One region of the Cupriavidus sp. H39 genome, then DNA from elsewhere that is predicted to be linked to it. Evidence: predicted binding sites of a transcription regulator. Region 1 holds the regulator's gene; each other region holds the start of a gene.
What was found. Region 1 encodes sigma-54, which starts transcription at its own class of promoters, with help from an activator protein. Its sites were predicted from a motif close to TGGCANGNAANCTGCTTT; they were not measured.
Positions count from the first base shown of each region.

Region 2: the regulator sigma-54 is predicted to act here: its motif matches at 2,843-2,860, upstream of ACOCMH_RS19410 (pilin).
Region 3: the regulator sigma-54 is predicted to act here: its motif matches at 2,830-2,847, upstream of ACOCMH_RS11355 (PQQ-dependent methanol/ethanol family dehydrogenase).
Region 4: the regulator sigma-54 is predicted to act here: its motif matches at 2,598-2,615, upstream of ACOCMH_RS02690 (ethanolamine ammonia-lyase subunit EutB).

Region 1 covers NZ_CP189848.1:675,607-680,992, forward strand. Annotated here, with positions in the region: gene hprK (HPr(Ser) kinase/phosphatase) at 1-633, opposite strand, end outside; gene ACOCMH_RS18590 (PTS sugar transporter subunit IIA) at 715-1,170, opposite strand; gene hpf (ribosome hibernation-promoting factor, HPF/YfiA family) at 1,523-1,873, opposite strand; gene ACOCMH_RS18600 (RNA polymerase factor sigma-54) at 1,922-3,400, opposite strand; gene lptB (LPS export ABC transporter ATP-binding protein) at 3,522-4,322, opposite strand; gene lptA (lipopolysaccharide transport periplasmic protein LptA) at 4,380-5,030, opposite strand; gene lptC (LPS export ABC transporter periplasmic protein LptC) at 5,108-5,386, opposite strand, start outside.
Region 2 covers NZ_CP189848.1:846,968-852,353, forward strand. Annotated here, with positions in the region: gene sucC (ADP-forming succinate--CoA ligase subunit beta) at 1-706, shown strand, start outside; gene sucD (succinate--CoA ligase subunit alpha) at 794-1,675, shown strand; gene ACOCMH_RS19405 (YjbE family putative metal transport protein) at 1,915-2,610, shown strand; gene ACOCMH_RS19410 (pilin) at 2,928-3,383, shown strand; gene ACOCMH_RS19415 (Wzy polymerase domain-containing protein) at 3,335-5,239, shown strand; gene ACOCMH_RS19420 (PglL family O-oligosaccharyltransferase) at 5,337-5,386, shown strand, end outside.
Region 3 covers NZ_CP189846.1:2,408,567-2,413,952, reverse strand. Annotated here, with positions in the region: gene ACOCMH_RS11375 (branched-chain amino acid ABC transporter substrate-binding protein) at 1-101, shown strand, start outside; gene ACOCMH_RS11370 (ABC transporter permease) at 111-959, shown strand; gene ACOCMH_RS11365 (quinoprotein dehydrogenase-associated SoxYZ-like carrier) at 956-1,747, shown strand; gene ACOCMH_RS11360 (quinoprotein relay system zinc metallohydrolase 1) at 1,744-2,715, shown strand; gene ACOCMH_RS11355 (PQQ-dependent methanol/ethanol family dehydrogenase) at 2,911-4,662, shown strand; gene ACOCMH_RS11350 (c-type cytochrome) at 4,760-5,083, shown strand; gene pqqE (pyrroloquinoline quinone biosynthesis protein PqqE) at 5,200-5,386, opposite strand, start outside.
Region 4 covers NZ_CP189846.1:498,951-504,336, forward strand. Annotated here, with positions in the region: gene ACOCMH_RS02680 (aminoacyl-tRNA deacylase) at 1-142, shown strand, start outside; gene eutC (ethanolamine ammonia-lyase subunit EutC) at 218-1,009, opposite strand; gene ACOCMH_RS02690 (ethanolamine ammonia-lyase subunit EutB) at 1,020-2,402, opposite strand; gene ACOCMH_RS02695 (AI-2E family transporter) at 2,625-3,662, shown strand; gene ACOCMH_RS02700 (FadR/GntR family transcriptional regulator) at 3,721-4,440, opposite strand; gene ACOCMH_RS02705 ((Fe-S)-binding protein) at 4,567-5,349, shown strand; gene ACOCMH_RS02710 (LutC/YkgG family protein) at 5,346-5,386, shown strand, end outside.

The DNA of each region.
Region 1 (5,386 bases):
CACTTCAAGCAGGTTCTGCAGCAGCGGCGGGCAGCGGCCTTCGATGAAATCCGGCCCCAGCCGGACGAAATCGACGGCGTCGTCGGCCACCAGCCCGTGGCCGCGCGAAATCAGTTCCAGGCCAAGTTCACTCTTGCCCAGTCCCGATTCGCCCATGATCAGCACGCCCATGCCCAGGATGTCGAGAAATACGCCATGCATGGTCACGCGCGGCGCCGAGATGCGCGACAGGTACAGGCGCAGGTGGTCAATCACCGCCGCGGACGACACCGGCGTGGTGAACAGGGGCGTCGACGAGCGCGTGCAGCGCAGTTCCAGGTCCGGAGGCGGCTCCATGCCGTCGGCGATCACCAGGAAGGGCGGCTCCAGCAGGATCAGCTCGCCCATCTGGCGCTTGCGGGTCTCGTCGTCCAGCCGCTGGTAGTACGTGATCTCGGGTTTGCCAAGAACCTGGATCCGGTTCGGGTGGATCAGGTTGAGGTGGCCCACCAGGTCGGCGGCGGAGGTTGCTTCGCGGGCGAATTCCACGTCAAAGGCGCGGTCCGCGCCTTCCAGGCCGGCGACCCACGAGAGTTTGAGGTCGGCTGCGTTGTCGTCGAAGATAGACTGGGAGGTGACGCCGGTGAGTTCCATGCGGGTTGACTGGTAAGGCGGACTGCGAAGCGCGTGGCGCCTGCCCGGTCTGGTGCCGGCCCGCTCTGGGGAATCAGTGGATCAGGGATGCCATGCAATCAGCAGTTCGTGCACGGCATCGGGCGTGGGCAGGGTCGCCAGGCCCTCGCGCATGTCGCGATCCGACAGCAGTTGTGCGATCTCGGACAGGATTTCCAGGTGCTGCTGCGTGGCCTGTTCCGGCACCAGCAGGAAGATCAGCAGCGAAACCGGCTTGCCGTCCGGCGATTCGAACGGAATCGGCTCGGCCAGGCGCATGAAGGCGGCCAGGGGCTGCTTGAGGCCCTTGATGCGCCCGTGCGGAATCGCCACGCCGGCGCCGAGTCCGGTCGAGCCCAGCGACTCGCGCGCGAACAGGTTATCGGTCACGATGGCGCGCGCCACGCCATGATTGTTCTCGAAGAGGAGCCCGGCCTGCTCGAACACACGCTTCTTGCTGGTGACGCTGACGTCGAGGGTGATGTTGCCGGGTGGCAGCAATTTGGCCAAACGATTCATGGGCGATGCGCAGGATTTCAGTTAGCGGGCGGACCGTTCCGCCGGGCAGCGGCTGGCTCCCTGGCCGCTGCCGGCGCGGCTGGGAGGCGTCCGGCCCATTATAGAGCAGCGGTTAGGCTCGCATTGTGCAGCGCAGCGGGAGCAGGCGCGGCCACGATTTTCTCTCTCTCTTTGTATGGCGCAGCATACACCTTGACGCTGCGCTTGCGAACACCTCGGGTTCCTATGCGTGACAGGGTTGGCTCCGCTGCCACAGCCGAGCCGGCGCCCGGGCGCAAAAAAGCCGCGCTTCGCGGCGCGGCTTGCCTGTGGAATCCTGGTTCAGCAGCCCGTTTCGGGCTGCCGGGCACGGTTACTGCTGCATTTGCGCGGCGGCCATCTGGTACTTGACCGCTTCGCGGTCGTGGCCTTGCACGCGATCCTTGTAGCGGATCACCTGACGGTCCAGCTTGTCGACGAGTGCGTCGATCGCCGCATACAGGTCTTCGTGATGCGCCTCGACAAAGATGTCCTTGCCCTTTAGATGCAGATTGATTTCCGCGTACTGGCGCCGGTCCTTTTCCTTGTGATTGTCGACAGAGAGCAGCACGCTAACGCCAATGACTTGATCGAAATGCCTGACGATTCGCTCCAGCTTCGTTTCCACGTACTCACGCAGAGGGGGCGTGATGTCCAGGTGGTGTCCACTGATCTTGAAGTTCATAGCGCTTCTCCTTCTGAAAGAGCCTCACCAGGCAGGCGGTGGGCTCGGCTACAAAGACTTGCGGAGATTCACTGCGGGGATCTTGAGGGCTTCGCGATATTTGGCAACGGTGCGTCGTGCGACAACGAAGCCTTGCTCACCCAGCAGTTCGGCGATGCGACTGTCGGAAAGGGGATTCCTCGGGTCTTCGGCTCCTATCAGTTGCTTGATCAAGGCGCGGATGGCCGTTGATGAAGCCGCGCCACCGGTTTCGGTGGACACGTGGCTACCGAAGAAGTACTTCAATTCGAAAGTACCCATCGGCGTAGCCATGTATTTATTGGTCGTCACCCGGGAGATGGTTGACTCATGTAAACCCAGTGTATCGGCAATCTCCCGCAAAACCAAGGGGCGCATGGCGATTTCACCGTGGGTGAAAAAGTTCTTTTGACGCTCGACAATGGCCTGCGAGACACGCAGGATGGTGTCGAACCTTTGCTGGATGTTCTTGATCAGCCAGCGCGCCTCCTGCAGCTTCTGCTGCAGCCCCGCGGTGCCGGTTTCGCCCTTGGCGCCGCGCAGGATCTGCGCGTACATATCGTTGATGCGCAGCCTCGGCATCACATCGGGATTGAGCTGCGCGATCCAGCCGCCGCTGCCTTTGCGCACGAACACGTCGGGCACCACGAAATCGGCTTCGGGGCGGCTGTAAGCGTGGCCCGGGTAAGGGGCCAGCGAGCGGATCAGGTCGTGCGCGGCCTTCAGTGCGACTTCATCGACCTGCAGTGCCTTCTTCAGCCGCGTGTAGTCGCGTACCGCAAGCAGTTCCAGGTGATGGGTAACGATGGTCAGCGCCAGTTCGCGTTGCGGGTGGGTCAGGCGGCGCAATTGCAGCGCCAGGCATTCGGCGGCATTGCGCGCGCCCACGCCGGGCGGATCGAAGCTCTGCAGCAGCGTCAGGATGGCGTGGACTTCGTCGGGGTCGAACTCGAGCTCTTCGGGCAGTTCCGCGCAGATCTCTTCGAGCGAGGCGCTCAGGTAGCCATCGTCATCGAGGGATTCGATCAGGAAGATGGCGAGACCCTTGTCGCGCGCCGAGATCTTCAGCGGCGTCAGCTGCTCCATCAGGTATTCGCGCAGCGTGGGCTCGGCATCGCGCAGCTGCATCGGCGTCTTTTCGTCCTCGTCGCCTTGCGGGCGCCGGGCGAAGTCGTCCAGGCTCCAGTCGCCGTTGCTGTAGTCGTCACCGCTGCTGTTGTCGCCGTAGCTGTCATCGGCGGCGCCGTCGGCGCGCGCGTCGCCATTGCCCTGGGGCTCGGCCGGGGCGGGCGCGGGGGCGCTCTGTAAGTTGACCGAGCCATCGGCCGCCACGCGCAGCGGGCTTTCGATCCAGTCGTTCTCCCGTTCAAGCAGCGGGTTTTCTGTCAGCGCCTGTTCGACTTCCTGCTGCAGTTCGAGCGTGGAAAGCTGCAGCAGCCGGATCGACTGTTGCAGCTGCGGAGTCAGTGCCAGGTGCTGGGAGAGGCGAAGCTGTAGCGACGGTTTCATGCGACCTATTTTATGCGCATCTTTCCGATGTTGGAACGGAAATTGCTATCGCTGATGCGCCGTGATCGCCGCTGGCTCTCTGCCGTGCCGCCATGGCCGCCCGCACGGGGCGGCCGCCTTGTCACATGCGGAAGTTCTCGCCCAGGTAGACGCGCCGCACGGCGTCATTGGCAATGATGTCTTCCGGCTGGCCCGAAGCCAGCACCGTGCCTTCGCTGATGATGTAGGCGTGATCGCAGATGCCGAGCGTCTCGCGCACGTTGTGGTCGGTGATCAGCACGCCGATATTGCGCGCCTTGAGGAAGCTGACGATGCGCTGGATCTCGCCCACGGCAATCGGGTCCACGCCGGCGAAGGGTTCGTCCAGCAGGATAAAGCGCGGCGATGACGCCAGTGCGCGCGCGATTTCCACGCGGCGGCGCTCGCCGCCGGACAGCGACAGTGCCGGGTTGTTGCGCAGGTGGGCGATCTGCAGGTCGTCGAGCAGGGAATCCAGGCGGCGCTCGATCTCGGCCTTGGCCAGCGGCTTGCCCTGGTCCTGCTGCAGCTCCAGCACCGCGCGGATATTTTCCTCGACATTGAGCTTGCGGAACACCGAGGCTTCCTGCGGCAGGTACGACAGCCCCATGCGCGCGCGCTCGTGGATCGGCAGGCCGCTGATGTGGTCGCCGTCGAGCACGATGTCGCCTTCGTCCAGGGCCACCAGGCCGACGATCATGTAGAACGACGTGGTCTTGCCGGCGCCGTTGGGGCCGAGCAGGCCGACCACCTCGCCGCTCTTCACGTCGAGCGAGACGTCCTTGACAACCGTGCGCGAGCCATAGCGCTTCTTCAGGTGGCGCACGACCAGCGTGCTGCCGCCGGGCAGGACGGCGTTGGCTGCGACGGAAGGCTTCTCGGCGAGGGTGGCGTTATCGGTCATGGGTACGGTCAGGCGTTCAGGCGTGGCAGTCGCCGGCGCGCGGGCCGGCGACTGGCGTCAGGGTTTGTTGGCGGGCGCGGGCGCGGGCTTCAGGTCCAGCGGCGAGCCGCCGCCGCCCGCGGTGCCGGACTTCTGGTCCTGGCGCGGCGACAGCACCGCGCGCACCCGGCCGGACGGATTGGCTGCCGCGGCATCGCCGCTGCCGCCGCCGGCGGCGGTGTAGAGTTCCTTGCGGCTGTCGTAGGTCAGCACCGCGCCGCGGATCTCGTCGAGTTGCTTGGCGCCCTGCAGCCGCGCCATGCGGGCGTTGCCGATCAGCTTGGAGAATTCCTGCTTGCCGTCGTATTCGATGCGGTCGCCCCAGCCGTCGATGTATTCGTCGACGCCTTCGCGCTTCTGGCGGATATAGGCCTGCTTGCCCGGCTTCGCGGTGGCCACGGCGAACTGGTAGCCTTCCGGGTCGGTGCGCAGCTCGGCGGCGTCGGACTTCAGGATCATGGTGCCCTTGGTCAGCACCACGTTGCCGCTCAGCGTATAGATCTGCTTGACGTCGTCGTAGCTCGCGTTGTCCGCCTCGAGCACCATCGGCTTGTCGCGGTCCGCGCGCTCGGCAAGGGCAGGCTGGGCCAGCAGGCCGAAGGCCATGGCCAGCGCGAGCAGGGCCGGGGCGGTGCGTCGACGGGACGATGTCGTCAGGGAAGCGGTCATGTTAACAGGGTGGCTTGAGGGCGTCTGGATGCGTGATGGTGCGGATTGCGCGGAAATCGGTGCGCGCGGTGCGGGGCTCAGGACCCTGGCGCCCGGCCCGGCGACGGCCCGGTGATGATGGTGCCGCGTACATTGCCGAGCAATTGTACTTCGCGGGTGACGTTGTTGAAGACCAGGCCGTTGGCGGTCATGACCGACGGGCCGCGCGTCAGCTTGACGGGCTTGTCGGTCTTGACGATGTCGTCATTGACCAGCAGCTGGAAATAGCTCGACGCCGCGGTCAGCTGCGGGTCCTTGGACGGATCCGTGCCCTGCTGGCGCAGCACGTAGCCATTGCCGTACAGGTCGATCACCGT
Region 2 (5,386 bases), 170 kb from region 1:
CCTGACCGACGCTGACGCCGACGACATTGCCCGCAAGATCGGCGTGCCCGACGCTTCGGTTGCCCAGGCTCGCCAGGCCCTGCAAGGCCTGTACAAGGCGTTCTACGACACCGACGCCTCGCTGGCTGAAATCAACCCGCTGATCCTGACCGGCGACGGCAAGGTCATCGCGCTGGACGCCAAGTTCAACTTCGACTCGAACGCGCTGTTCCGTCACCCGGAAATCGTCGCCTACCGCGACCTGGATGAAGAAGACGCCAACGAAATCGAAGCCTCGAAGTTCGACCTGGCCTACATCTCGCTGGACGGCAACATCGGCTGCCTGGTGAACGGCGCCGGCCTGGCCATGGCCACCATGGACACCATCAAGCTGTTCGGCGGCGAGCCGGCCAACTTCCTCGACGTGGGCGGCGGTGCCACCACCGAGAAGGTGACCGAAGCCTTCAAGCTGATGCTGAAGAACCCGAACGTGCAGGCCATCCTGGTCAACATCTTCGGCGGCATCATGCGCTGCGACGTGATCGCCGAAGGCGTGATCTCGGCCTCGAAGGCTGTGCACCTGACGGTGCCGCTGGTCGTGCGCATGAAGGGCACCAACGAAGAACTGGGCCGCAAGATGCTGGCTGACTCGGGCCTGCCGATCATCTCGGCGGACACGATGGAAGAGGCCGCCCAGAAGGTCGTGGCTGCCGCCGCCGGCAAGTAAGCCGAGGCGCCGTTACCCAATACAAGCGAACTCCGGCAGCGCGCGTGGCCTAGCCCTCGCTGCCAGAGTCAAGCAAAGGACGAAAGCATGTCGATTCTGATCAACAAAGACACCAAAGTCATCACCCAGGGCATTACCGGCAAGACCGGCCAGTTCCACACCCGTGGCTGCCGCGACTACGCCAACGGCAAGAACTGCTTTGTCGCCGGCGTGAACCCGAAGAAGGCCGGCGAAGACTTCGAAGGCATTCCCATTTACGCCAGCGTCAAGGACGCCAAGGCCGAGACCGGCGCCACCGTGTCGGTCATCTATGTGCCGCCCGCGGGCGCCGCTGCCGCGATCTGGGAAGCCGTTGACGCCGACCTGGACCTGGTGGTCTGCATCACCGAAGGCATCCCCGTGCGCGACATGATGGAAGTCAAGGACCGCATGCGCCGCGAGAACAAGAAGACCCTGCTGCTGGGGCCGAACTGCCCGGGCCTGATCACGCCGGACGAAATCAAGATCGGCATCATGCCGGGCCATATCCACCGCAAGGGCCGCATCGGCGTGGTGTCGCGCTCGGGCACGCTGACGTACGAAGCCGTGGGCCAGCTGACCGCGCTGGGCCTGGGCCAGTCGTCGGCTGTCGGCATCGGCGGCGACCCGATCAACGGCCTGAAGCACATCGACGTGATGAAGATGTTCAACGACGATCCGGAAACGGACGCCGTGGTCATGATCGGCGAGATCGGCGGTCCGGATGAAGCCAACGCGGCCAACTGGATCAAGGACAACATGAAGAAGCCGGTGGTTGGCTTCATCGCTGGCGTGACCGCGCCTCCGGGCAAGCGCATGGGCCACGCCGGCGCGCTGATCTCGGGCGGTGCCGACACCGCCCAGGCCAAGCTGGAAATCATGGAAGCCTGCGGCATCAAGGTGACCAAGAACCCGTCGGAAATGGGCCGCCTGCTGAAGGCAATGCTGTAATCTCCTTCGCCTTCTCTGCTGCACTAGCGGAGATGGATACGCCAACTAATGCCCCCGCGATGCGGGGGCATTGGTTTTTTGTACGAAGTGACGTGATTGCCACGTGCGAGCCCGAGATGACAAGATTGAAATCTAATCGTAAGGTTCATACGTTAAACAGTCATGTCTGCGCTTTCAGACATCCGAAATCCCGTCAGATGACGGGGCGCGCCACAACATAGAACTCGAGGAGCCTCGCCGTGGAAATGCTGTCTTCCACCACTTTCTGGATTGCGTTGGGATCGATCATCCTGACCAACATCGTCCTGTCCGGCGACAACGCGGTGGTGATCGCGCTCGCCTCGCGCAACCTGCCGCCCGCCCAGCAGAAGAAAGCCATCTTCTGGGGCAGCGCCGCCGCCATCATCATGCGCGTGGTGCTGACCGTGGCCGCGGTCAAGCTGCTGAGCCTGCCGTACCTGAAGATCATCGGCGCCTTGCTGCTGGTCTATATCGGCGTGCAACTGCTGACCGGCGATGACGACGAGGAAGGCCACGACGCCAAGGACAATATCTGGGCCGCCATCCGCACCATCCTGATCGCGGACCTGGTGATGTCGCTGGACAACGTGGTCGCCGTGGCCGCCGCCGCCCAGAAGGGTCCGGAAGGCAGCCAGCTGCTGCTGCTGATCGTCGGCCTGGGCCTGTCGATCCCGCTGATCGTGTTCGGCAGCACCATCCTGCTCAAGGTGATGGAACGCTTCCCGGTCATCATCGTGCTGGGCGCCGCGCTGCTTGGCTACCTGGCCGGCGAAATGCTGGTGAGCGACCCGGTCGACGCCGCCTGGTTCGAAGTCCACGTGCCGCACGCCCACCTGGTCTTCGGCGCCGCCGGCGCCATCCTGGTGGTGCTCATCGGCAAGCTGCTGAGCCGCCGGTCAGCCCAGCCGGCCTGACGTCGTTCTGCTGAGGCGGGAAGGGCGGCCAGTTGGCCGCCCTTTTCTCATCGGGCCTTGCACGGCGAGTGTCCGTGCCCATGCCCACTAACTCATGTGAGTGATCGCACATTTTGTCGCGCTTGCCTGTGATAGCGGTCCCAGGTGACAATTTTTGGCGTAACCGGCAAGCTTCTCCCCGATGGGTGACGAAATTTGTCGCTTTTCACCCCCTACCGATGGGGGATGCCGCTGGCACACTTGCTGCTCAATCGTCCCCGCGTCACGCAACCGAAGACGTGCAACGCTTAACCAAAATCTCTTCGAGGGGTCAAATCATGCAACGGGTACAACAACTGAAGAAGCTGGGCCGCCGCGTCCAGAAGGGCTTTACGCTGATCGAACTGATGATCGTGGTGGCGATCATTGGTATTTTGGCGGCGATTGCGATTCCGCAGTATCAGGACTATGTGACGCGGAGCCGGTGGTCGGATGTCTATTCGCAAATTGCGCCGCTGAAGCAAGCTATTGCGCAATGTACGCAAACAAATGCGGGCGGGCTAGCTTCTTGCGACACGCTCGCCAAACTGAACACTGAGGTCGGTTATAACTCGCTGCCCGCGCCGGCCAATGCGTCGGTATCGATTACGAGCACGACCGCCGCTATTTCGATGGCATCGCAAGGGCAGCTTGGATCCGGTTGTACGGTGACCCTGACGCCGACGTTGTCCTCTAATGCAGTGACGTGGGCGGCAAGCAATTCGGGTTGCACCAAATCGCAGACTGGCGTTTAAGCCGGACCCTAAACTCAAAAAAGGCATCTTCGGATGCCTTTTTTTTTCATACGATCATGCAGTCTAGATTTGTTACATGGGCGTTCAGAGTAGCAGTAGCGCTTGCCTTCATCCTGTGGTCAGTGCCTTTCCTGGTCAACCCTCACACCGTTCCTATCCCTACATTCTATGCCGAGGTGTCGGCAATTGTGGCTTTGGCACTGCTCAGCAGCGTGGCTTTGGTTTTGCGTGTTAGTCAAGGAGGATCGCCACAGATCGCACTAATCACGATGGGCCCGGTCGGATTGATTGTCGTTTTATTTGTCCAGCTTGCCATCTTTCATACCGGGCGGCCGATGCCAACATTTCTGGCGATCTTTTTCTGCATATGTGCTGCGCTGGCGGTTCAGACCGGCTTATGGGTCGGGCAAGATCGAAATAAAGCCAAGACAGTATTACAGGCATGTGCACTTGGAAGTGTGATCAGTGGGCTGGTTTCCTTCGCTTTTGCCTGGTTGCAGGCTTTTGGCCTGGAGGGGCATTATTCGCCTTGGGTCGCCGAATATCAGGGAACAGAGGGGCGAAGGTTATTTGCAAATCTTTATCAGCCCAACCACCTCGGAACTGTTTGCATGCTCGCCATGGCGAGTGTGTTATACCTGCGCCAAGCTGCGCGGATAAACGCGTGTGCCGTTGGGGCCGCATTGTTTATCCTTGGTATCGGAGCGGCGCTAACAGCGTCGCGAACCCCCTTGCTGCAAGCTGTAGTGGTGGCAATAGGCACACCCGTTCTCGTGCGTGCTCAGCGTAGCCGACTACGCGGGCTAAGCTCCTGGCTGCCTGCCCTTGGGTGGGGTGCAGCGCCGATAGTCGCTCTGGGGATGGGCATGCTGTTTGTCGCCGGGCTGAATTGGCAGTTTGATCTTCACCTCGCAATTTCGGCTGTAGACAGATTCTCAAATAGCGGAGATGCCGTGTCGCCACGCCTTGCTTTGTGGCGCTACGCCCTCGAGGTATTCCGTTCTAACCCACTGTTAGGGGCGGGTTGGGGCGAGTACGTGCGTGCTCAATATCTTCTCGCAGACCGTTTGGGAACGGTTGAGATGGCAAATAACGCCCATAACGTTGTGCTTGATCTATTGGCTAAGACCGGAGTACTTGGCGCCTCAGTTGTTCTGCTGTCGTGTCTCGGTTGGCTTTGGCGTAATGTCAAAGGGGTTGGTACGAAAAACGAGGGGTTGTCCCGCGTATACTGCATAATTGTCGTGTTAGTTGTAGGTGTGCATGCAATGCTGGAATTTCCCCAGAACTACGCATTCTTTTTATTGCCTCTTTGTCTGCTAATGGGGATGACCGAGACACGGACTTTTTGTTTCATGACGAAAGGGCTTTCGATAAGTTTGAGTGCAGCAATGATCGCAGGTATCACGATTGGGTCAGTAGCGGGTTACCAAGACTATCGGAAAACCGAAATCGCCTATGAGGCCGGAGGTGCACTGCGTTATGGTGCAAATCCCGCATTTATTTTTGCCGACTGGGCCCGATATGGGATTATCAGTACGATGGCACTTGATAAGGAGTTCCTGGCGGAAAAAATATTAATGCATGAGAATGCATTGACTATATCGGCATCACCTAACTATATTCGCCGCTACATCATCCTGTTGGCGCTTGACGGACGTACCGACGAAGCACTACTTCAGGTGGCTCGTCTTAAGAGCTTTTCGATTAGTCAGTTCGAACAGCAGTACGCATGGTTGATCGACATGTGTGACGAGCAGAACGGCGCCGTGAGTGGGTTCAAGGAGCGGTTGATCAAACGTTACGGTATGCCCGCGCTCTATGACGAAAAGTCCCATCGCAGAGATGGCCATTGACGGTACGCATAGCTAACCGCGGTAACGTCGTTGCGTATGCGTCGAGGATATATCACTCTTTGCGATATGATTCGGTTTTCACCAAATTGCATCTCGCATGGCCGTCCGCAGCTTTCCGGCGCTGGAAACGCTCGCTATCTTCGTGTT
Region 3 (5,386 bases), on a different replicon from region 1:
TGGTCGGCACGGCGCCGGCCGAAGGCGTGTTGCATCCGAAGAACAACCTCGACACCCTGGGCGCGGACGAACCCGACACGGCATGCCGCGCCCCCACATGACCCCCGCCCATGCCTGACACCTTGCCTGACACCTTGCCTGCCACCATGCCTGCGGCCCAGAGCCATCGCTGGCGCGCACTGCGCGCGGTTTGCGGGCGCGAGCTGCGCAAGTACCTGCGCCAGCCCGGCCGCCTGCTGTCGTCACTGGTGCGCCCGCTGCTGTGGCTGCTGGTGTTCGCCGCGGGCTTCCAGAACGCGCTGGGGGTCGCCATCGCGCCGCCGTACGACACCTATATCGAATACCAGGTCTATGTCGCGCCCGGGCTGCTGGGCATGATCGCGCTGTTCAACGGCATGCAGTCGTCGCTGGCCATGGTGTACGACCGCGAGATGGGCGTGATGCGGCTGCTGCTGACCGCGCCGCTGCCGCGCGGCTGGCTGCTGGGCTGCAAGCTGGCGGCGGGCACGGTGCTGTCGCTGCTGCAGATGGCGGCGTTCCTGCTGGTGGCGGCGGCCTTCGGCATCCGCTTCGTGCCGCTGCACCTGCTGGCCGGCCTGGGCGCGATGACGCTGGCCGCGCTGATGCTGGGCGCGCTCGGGCTGCTGCTTTCGGTCCATGTGCGCCAGCTGGAAAATTTTGCCGGCACCATGAACTTCGTCATCTTCCCGATGTTCTTCATCAGCTCGGCGCTGTACCCGCTGTGGCGGCTGCAGGAAGCGGGCGCCGAGGCGGTGTACCAGCTGGCGCGCCTGAACCCGTTCACGCATGCGGTCGAGGCGATCCGCTTTGCGCTGTACGGGCAGCTTGCGCTGCACAGCCTGGCCATCGTCGCGGGCAGCGCGGTGGTGTGCTTCATGCTGGCGCTGTGGGGCTACGATCCGCAGCGCGGCATGGCGCGCCGCGGGCAACCGGCATGACGGGCCGCCGGCAAGGCATGGCGCTGCTGGCGCTGGCATGGCTGGGCCTTGCCAGCCCGGCCGCAGCCGTCACGGATGCCGTGCTCGCGCGCAGCGATCCGCTGCAGTCGCCGCAATGGGCGTGGATCCACAAGGAGCTGCTGGAGCACGGCCCGGTGGTGTTCGACAGCCGGGTCAAGGTCACCGGGCCGGCCTTTGCGGAAGACCCCATGCGCGTGCCGATTGCCTTTGACGCGTCGGCGCTGGGCGAGGTCGACCGCATCGTGGTGGCGGTGGACCGCAACCCGATCCGCGCGGTGCTGGTGTTCGAGCCGCTGCGCGCGCGGCCGTCGCTGTCGTTCCGCTTCAAGCTGGAGCAGGCCTCGCCGGTGCGGGTCGCGGCGCGCACCCGCGACGGCACCTGGCATGTCGGCAGCGCCTGGGTCGACGCCGGCGGCGGTGGCTGCACCGTGCCGGGCGCCAGCCGCAGCGACGGCAGCTGGAGCCGCACCCTCAACCGGGTCGAAGCGCGCGTGTTCCCCGGCCTGGGCGATGCCGGCGCACGGGTGCGGCTGCGCGTGATGCATCCGATGGACACCGGCCTGGTAGCCGGCATCCCCGCGTTCCATATCGAGACCCTGGTGCTGGCCGACGCCGCCCGGCAGCCGCTGTTGCGGCTGGCCTTGCACGAGCCCGTGGCCGAGAACCCGATCTTCTCGTTCGACCTGCGCGACGCGGTGGTGCCCGGCATGACCGTGGCCGGCCACGACAACAACGGCAACCGCATCGCGGCGCGGGTGTCGCCATGAAGCGGGCGTTGCCGTCAGTGCTGCTGTGGCTGGCCGCGACGGCGGCTTGCGCGGCCCCTGTGGCAGACCCAGCCCCCGCGGCCCCCGCGCAGCCGCCCGACTACCGCCTGGCCCCGCGCGAGATCGCCGCCGGCGTATGGCTGCTGGAAGGCGCCAATGCCGACTTCGCTCCGGCCAACGGCTGCAACATCATCAATACCGCTTTCATCGACACCGGCGACGGCGTGGTGGTGATCAACACCGGCCCGTCGCGCGAGTATGGCGCGCAGCAGCGCCGCGCCATCGCCGCGGTCACCGGCGCGCCGGTACGGCTGGTGTTGAACCTGAACCAGCATCCCGATTATTTCTTCGGCAACCAGGCCTATGCCGACGTGGGCGCCAGCGCGCTGCCCGGCACCATCGACGGGGCGCGACGCGAAGCCGCCGCCTATGCCGACAACCTCTACCGCCTGTGCGGCGACTGGATGCGCGGCACCGAGCCCGCGCCGCCGGTGCACGCGCTGGCGCCGGGCCCGCGCAGGCTCGGCCGCCGCACGCTGGAGCTGATCCGCCTGGAAGGCCATACCGACGCGGACCTGGTGCTGCTGGACCGCGGCGCCGGCGTCGTCTTTGCCGGCGGGCTGGTGTTCCGCCAGCGCATTCCGACCACGCCGCACGCGCACATCGGCCGCTGGCTCGACAGCCTCGCCCGGCTGCAGGCATTGATGGAGCAGAGCGGGGCGCGCGTGCTGGTTCCCAGCCACGGGCCCGCGCTGGGCGGTGCGGAAGCCATCGCGCAGACGCGCGCCTACCTGCAATGGCTCGATACGCGCCTGCGCGAGGCCGCGGTGCAGGGGCGCGACCTGGCCGAGGTTATGGCCATGCCCGTGCCCGAGCCCTTTGCGCATTGGGGCGCGATGCCGGCGGAGTACCTGCGCAACGTGACCCATCTCTACCCGGCGCACGAGGAAGCCGCGCTGGGCCAATGAAGGGCCGGCGGCGGCTGTTCAATTCTGGCGCAGCTGCAACGCAGTGTTGCACGCTGGCGCGGGCCGCGGCCAGGGTGCCGGCCCGCGCGGCGCCGCTTCAGGCCGCCAGCCCACTGGCATGGGATTTGCCATTTGCGTGCTGGTGTGTGGCGCAGTGGCGCACCAGCGAAATCCAAAACAAGAGAGGAGATGGCAATGAGGACGTTACGAGTAGGTCTGGCGGTCGCGGCAATCGCGGCCGCCGCGGCAAGCGTTGCCGCGCAGGCAGCGGTGAGCGACGCCATGATCGAGAACGACGCGAAGAGCCCCGGCGACGTGCTGTCGTGGGGCATGGGCCCGCAGGGCCAGCGCTATTCCACGCTGACGCGCATCAATACGAAGAACGTGGGCCAGCTGGTGCCGGCGTGGTCGTTCTCGTTCGGCGGCGAGAAACAGCGCGGGCAGGAAGCGCAGCCGCTGATCCATGACGGCAAGATGTTCGTCACCGCCTCATACTCGCGCATCTACGCGCTCGATGCGAAGACCGGGCGCAAGCTGTGGAAATACGAGCATCGCCTGCCCGAAGGCATCATGCCGTGCTGCGACGTGGTCAACCGCGGCGCGGCGCTGTACGACAACCTGGTCATCTTCGGCACGCTCGACGCGCAGCTGGTGGCGCTGGACCAGACCAGCGGCAAGGTGGTGTGGAAAGAGAAGCTGGAAGACTACGCGGCCGGCTATTCGTACACGGCCGCGCCGCTGGTGGCCAAGGGCCTGGTGCTGACCGGCATCTCGGGCGGCGAGTTCGGCGTGGTCGGCCGCGTCGAGGCGCGCGACGCGAAGACCGGGCAGCTGGTGTGGTCGCGGCCGGTGGTCGAAGGCCACATGGGCTACAAGTACGACAAGGACGGCAACAAGACCGAGATCGGCATGACCGGCACCCTGAACGCCAGTTGGCCCGGCGAGACCTGGAAGACCGGCGGCGCGGCCACGTGGCTGGGCGGCACCTATGATCCGGCGACCGGCCTGGCCTACTTCGGCACCGGCAATCCCGGCCCGTGGAACAGCCACATCCGCAAGGGCGACAACCTCTATTCCGCCTCGACCGTGGCGCTCGACCCCGCCACCGGCAAGATCGTCTGGCACTACCAGAACACGCCGAACGACGGCTGGGACTTCGACGGCGTGAATGAGTTCGTCACCTTCGACCTGGACGGCAAGCGCATGGGCGGCAAGGCCGACCGCAATGGCTTCTTCTACGTCAACGACGCGCGCAACGGCAAGCTGGTCAACGCCTTCCCCTTCGTCAAGAAGATCACCTGGGCCACCGGCATCGACCTGAAGAGCGGCCGCCCCAACTACATCGCCGAGGGCCGCCCCGGCGACCCCGCCGCCAGCAACGGCGAGAAGAAGGGCAAGTCGGTGTTCGCGGCGCCGGGTTTCCTGGGCGGCAAGAACCAGCAGCCGATGGCCTACAGCCCGCAGACCGGCCTGTTCTACGTGCCGGCCAACGAGTGGGGCATGGACATCTGGAACGAGCCCATCAGCTACAAGAAGGGCGCCGCGTTCCTGGGCGCGGGCTTCACCATCCAGCCGCTGAACGAGGACTACATCGGCTCGCTGCGCGCGATCAACCCGAAGACCGGCAAGATCGTCTGGGAGGTCAAGAACAGCGCGCCGCTGTGGGGCGGCGCGATGACCACCGCCGGCGGGCTGGTGTTCTGGGGCACGCCGGAAGGCTACCTGAAGGCCGCCGACGCCAGGACCGGCAAGGAGCTGTGGCAGTTCCAGACCGGCAGCGGCGTGGTCGCGCCGCCGGTCACGTGGGAAGAGAACGGCGAACAGTTCGTGGCCGTGGTGTCGGGTTGGGGCGGCGCGGTGCCGCTGTGGGGCGGCGAGGTGGCCAAGCGCGTGAATTTCCTGGAGCAGGGCGGCTCGGTATGGGTGTTCAAGCTGCACAAGAGCTGAACGGGAACGCGGTGACACAACCCGGCGCGCGCCATCGCATCATCGATGCGTGCGTGCGCCGGGCACCATAGCAACAGCATCCGATCGGGATACAGGTATGAAGAAAGAATGGATGGCGCTGGCGGCGGCTGGCGCGATGCTGCCGGGCGCGGCGCTGGCCGCCACGGCGGCGGAGATGCAGGCGCTGGCCGACAAGAGCGGCTGCTTTTCCTGCCATGGCATGCAGTCGAAACTGGTGGGCCCTGGCTTTGCCGAGGTAGCGGCCCGCTACAAGGGCGACGGCCAGGCGGCCGCCACGCTGGCGAAAAAGATCCGGGAGGGCGGCAAGGGCGCGTGGGGCCGGATTCCCATGCCGGCGCATGGCAACCTGGGAGAGGACGATGCGAAGAAGCTGGCGGAGTGGGTGCTGGGCGTCGGCTGAGCCGGGACGGTGCGTTGGCGGCGGCCGCTGCGTCGGACGCGGGGCCGGCGCCGGCGTCGGGGGCCGGCGCAGGGCCCGCCTGCGGCGGCGGCGCCAAAGACGCTGATGCCCCCGGCTCAATCGTCCCTGCGTGCCCCGCTTAACCGCAATGAGTTGCCGTCGCTACGGAACACTAGCGGATACTCGCGCGCCTGCGCTGCCGCCAGGCGCCCCTCCAGCACGATTTCCGCGATCCTGCCGTGCGCGGGCGCATGCGCGCAAACGGGGTCGGTCGCGGCGGCATCGCCGGTAACCAGGAAGGCC
Region 4 (5,386 bases), on a different replicon from region 1:
TGTCGACGACACCCTGATGCAGCAGCCCGAAGTCTATTTCGAGGGCGGCGACCACCAGGAGCTGGTGCACATGAGCGGCGACCAGTTCGCGCAGCTGATGTCGGATGCGGGGCATGGGCAGTTCTCGCGCCGCATGATGTAAGCGGTCGCGGCAACGGCCACCACGCGGGCTTGCCGCCTGCGCGGTGGCCGTTTTGCGTTTTCCGGCGATTAAAGCTCAGCCGGCGGGCAACGCCGGCGCGCTGTCGTCCTTCAGGTCCACGCCGGAGCGCCCCAGCGCCGCGGCGCCGCGCAGCAGGAACACCAGCCGGTCGGCCGCCTGCGCATACGGCAGCCCTTCCGGGCGCACATTGGAGATGCAGTTGCGCTCGGCATCGGTGCGGCCCAGGCGCGGCGCATAGGTCAGGTAGATGCCAAGGCTGTCGGGCGAACTCAGCCCGGGCCGCTCGCCGATCAGCATCACCACCTGGCGCGCGCCCAGCCGCTCGCCGATTTCGTCGCCCAGCGCCACGCGCGACTGCTCGGCCACCACCACGGGACCGACCTGCCAGCCGTGCGGCAGGCGTTGCCGCGCCGCCTCGAGCAGCGGCAGCGCATGGCGCTGCGTCGCCAGCGCTGACAGGCCATCGGCGATCACGAACACCACATCGGGCGCCTGCTGCGGCCGTGCCGCGTCCAGCTGCGCACGGCTGGCCTGGTCCAGGCGCCGGCCCAGGTCAGGGCGGCGCAGGTAATGCTCGCGGTCCGGCGCCGCGCTGTGCACGGTGGCGTGCGGCAGCCCTGCAGCCTCCAGCACCGCGGTGATGGTGCCCACCTCCAGCGCCAGGTGCACCGCGTCGCGCGCCTGCGCGTGGGCCAGGCCGAACGCCAGCACGGCATCGGTGGGCTGGCTGTGGCCGGTGCGGCCCAGCGCGATGCGCGCGCGCGTGAACCGGCGCAGCCGTTGCCACGGGTCGGCTTCGTCCGCGGCGGTGTCCGGGCTGGCGGGCGTCTGGCGTCTGGCCGTCATCGCTCGCGCCTCACAGGGTGTGGGCCATCTGCAGCAGCGGCTGGCGCGCCGCCGGCTCCAGCAGCCGGCCAGCGGCATCGGCCATGCCCATGCGCTGCAGCCACGCCTCGAACTCCGGCGCCGGCCGCAGCCCCAGCACTTCGCGCAGGTACAGCGCATCATGGAACGAGGTGCTCTGGTAGTTCAGCATGATGTCGTCGGCGCCCGGCACGCCCATGATGAAGTTGATCCCGGCCACGCCGAACAGCGTCAGCAGCGTATCCATGTCATCCTGGTCGGCCTCGGCGTGGTTGGTGTAGCAGACGTCGCAGCCCATCGGCACGCCCATCAGCTTGCCGCAGAAGTGGTCTTCCAGCCCGGCGCGGATGATCTGCTTGCCGTCGTACAGGTACTCCGGCCCGATAAAGCCCACCACGGTATTGACCAGCAGCGGCGAGAACGCGCGCGCCACCGCATAGGCACGCGCCTCCATGGTCTGCTGGTCGACGCCGTGGTGCGCGTCGGCCGACAGCGCGCTGCCCTGCCCGGTCTCGAAATACATCACGTTGTCGCCCACGGTGCCGCGCGCCAGCGCCTGCGCGGCGTCGTGCGCCTCGGCCAGCAGCGCCAGGCTGATGCCGAAGGCCGCATTGGCGCGCTCGCTGCCGGCCACCGACTGGAACACCAGGTCCACCGGCGCGCCCTGCCCGATCGCGCGCAGCGTATTGGTGACATGGGTCAGCACGCAGGACTGCGTGGGGATGTCGAAGCGGCTGCGCAGCTCATCGATCATGCGCAGCAGCGAGACGATCGTGCCGAGGTGGTCCGAGGCCGGGTTGACGCCGATGGTGGCATCGCCGCAGCCGTAGAGCAGGCCGTCGATGATCGACGCGGCGATGCCCTTGGGGTCGTCGGTCGGGTGGTTGGGCTGCAGCCGCACCGCCAGCCGGCCCGGCAGCCCCACCGTGCTGCGAAAGCGCGTGACCACCTGGCATTTGCGCGCCACCGCGACCAGGTCCTGGTTGCGCATCAGCTTGCTGACCGCCGCCGCCATTTCCGGGGTGATGCCAGGCGCCACCCGCGCCAGCAGCGCGCTGTCGGTGTCATGCCGCAGCAGCCAGTTGCGCAGGTCGCCCACGGTGGTGGCGCCGATCGCGGCGAAGGCCGCGGCGTCGTGGCGGTCGTGGATCAGGCGCGTGACTTCGTCGTCCTCATAGGGCACCAGCGCCTCGTTGAGGAAGCGCGTCAGCGGCACCTCGGCCAGCGCCAGCCTTGCCGCCATCCGCTCCTGTTCGCTTTGCGCGGCGAGGCCCGCCAGCGCGTCGCCGGAGCGCGCCGGGCTGGCCCGGGCCAGCAGCGTGCGAAGATCGGCAAAGACGTGGCGGTGGCTGCCGATGGTATGGGTGTAGGCCATGCGTTGCGTTCCCTGGCTTTGCGACAACGGAGACAGCGCGGCGCACGACTGGCCGAGCCCGATTCCCCCTAATATAGACACCCTTTGCGTGTGCCGATATGCCAACATCGACATCACGTGGCGGCGGCACATGCGACTGACGCAGCCGACTGACGCAGCCATTACATCTGGATCGGCGAGAATCCAGAATTCTTTTCAGCAAATTGCATGCCGGAGACACCGATGAAAGACCCCGAACCGACCGCCACCCCGCGCCTGCCGCCGGCGGCGTGGTACAGCGTCGGCACCGTCGCCTACCTGCTGACCGCGCTGGCGCTGTGGACCGTGCTGCATGCCAACCTGGTCGCGGCGCTGCTGTCCGGGCTGCTGCTGTATTCGCTGGTGGACGTGCTGGCGCCGCGCCTGAGGCGGCTCAACCAGCGCCACGACGCGCTCGCCGTGGCGATCCTGTCGGCGCTGATCCTGCTGGGGCTGACGCTGGCGGGCTGGCTGCTGGTGCGCTTCGTCAGCGGCGAGGGCAACACCCTGGACGGCCTGCTCAACCACGTGGCCGACATCATCGACCGCTCGCGCGGGCAGCTGCCGCCCTGGCTCAGCGACGCGCTGCCCAACGGCGTCGACGAACTGGCCAACACACTGATCGACACCCTGCGCGAGCATGCCGCGATGGCACAGAAGCTGGGCGCTGAAGTCCTGCGCACGCTGGTGCATATCCTGATCGGGCTGGTGATCGGCGCGATGGTGGCGCTGTACCGCGCGGTGGCGCGCCCCAACCGGCGCCCGCTGGCGGCCGCGCTGGTGGCGCGCGCGCGCACGCTGCAGCTGGCGTTCTCGCAGTTCATCTTTGCACAGATCCAGATTTCCACCATCAACACCGTGCTGACCGCGGTCTACCTGCTGCTGGTGCTGCCGCTGTTCGGGGTACACCTGCCGCTGAGCAAGACCCTGGTGGTGATCACGTTCGTGGCAGGACTGCTGCCGGTGCTGGGCAACCTGATCTCGAACATGGCCATCGTGGTGGCTTCGCTGTCGGTGTCGCTGCCGATCGCGGTGGCGTCGATGGTGTTCCTGGTGGTGATCCACAAGCTGGAGTACTTCCTGAACGCGCGCATCATCGGCGCGCGCATCCAGGCAGCGGCGTGGGAGCTGCTGATGGTGATGCTGCTGATGGAAACCTTGTTCGGCATCCCGGGCGTGATCGCCGGGCCGATCTTCTATGCGTACCTGAAGCGCGAGCTGGCCGGCGCCGGGCTGGTCTGAATGCCGCGGCCGGCACCCCGGCCCATGGTAGGACCAATTTCCGGCCAGCGCCCCGGGCTCAGTCCCCGTCCTGCTCCACCCGGCTGCGCACGAAGTCGATATGGGTCTGCATGGCGGTGCGCGCCTCTTCGGGGCGGCGCGCGCAGATCGCATCGCACAGCGTGCGGTGCTGCAGCAACAGCAGGTCCGACGCCCCGTCATCCTGTTCGCGCAGGCCGGTGCCGTTGATGGTGATGTGCTCGCGCAGCATGCCGATCACGCTGGTATGCAGGTGCAGGAACATGGTGTTGTGCGAGGCCTGCGCGATGGCGTCATGCAGTTGCGCATCGGCATCGGCCTCGGCCTGCTTGTCGTCGGCGGCGCGTGCGCGCTCCAGCTCGGCCATCAGCGCGCGGATGCGCTTGACGTCCGCGGGATTCGCGCGCAGCGCGGCAAAATAGGCCGTGGCGCCTTCCAGCACGCGGCGGAATTCCAGGATGTCTTCACGCAGCGCGGGATGGTCCGCCACCAGCTGGCCCCAGGGCGACGCAATGCCCGCGCGCAGCTGGTCGGTGGCATAAACGCCGGCGCCGCGCCGGCTCTGCAGCAGGCCGCGCGCAGCCAGGCGCTGGATGGCCTCGCGCACGGTGTTGCGCGCCACCGCGTATTCCTCGGCCAGCACGCGCTCGGCCGGCAGCCGCGTGCCGGGCGGCCAGGTGCCGTCGAGCAGCGCGGTTTCCATGCGCCGCATCACCGACTCCACGCGTCCGCGGGTGTGCCCGTGCCTGGCTGCCGTCATGCCGTATGTCCTCGTCCTGATCCTGTGCGCGACGGCCCCGGAGAATTGGTCCAACCAATTTGTACCGCCGCGCGGAAGCGGGAATTATGCGCCCAAACGTGCGACCCAGCACGTGCGGAGCGAGACATGAAGGATCGTCAGTACCCCAGCGGCCCTGCCCCCACGCAGGCCTACCTGTTTGCCACCTGCCTGGTCGACCTGTTCGTGCCCCAGGCTGGCCTCGATGCCGTGCGGCTGCTCGAGCGCGAAGGCCTGACCGTGCATTTTCCGCGCGGGCAGAGCTGCTGCGGCCAGCCCGCCTACAGCAGCGGCAACCCCGACGCGGCCCGTGCGGTGGCGCGCGCCCAGCTTGAACTGTTCCGCCAGCCGTGGCCGGTGATCGTGCCGTCCGGTTCGTGCGCAGGCATGATGCGCCACCACTGGCCCCAGCTGTTTGTCGACGATCCGGTGGCCGGCCCCCAGGCCCGTGAACTCGCCGGGCGCGTTTATGAACTGGGCGAGTTCCTGCTGCACGTGCTGAAGGTGGATTTCGGCGATGCCGCAGCGTCGGCCCAGGCGCCGGAACGCATCGTGCTGCATACCTCGTGCGGCGCCCGCCGCGAAATGGGTACGCGCCAGCACGGCGTGGCCCTGGTCGATGCGCTGCCCGGCGTGACCCGCGTCGAGCATCAGCGCGAGTCCGAATGCTGCGGGTTCGGCGGCACCTTTTCGCTCAAGCATCCCGACATCTCCGGCGCCATGGTGCGCGACAAGGTGGCCGCGGCCTGCGCCACCGGCTGCGACCGGCTGGTTTCGGCCGACTGCGGCTGCCTGCTCAACATCGGCCATACCGCCGCGCACGACCACGCGCCGCTGCAGGTAGAGCACCTGGCCAGCTTCCTGTGGCGCCGTACCGGAGGTGCCGCATGAGCACGCCCGGCGCCCGCGAACGCATGCTTGGCCGGCT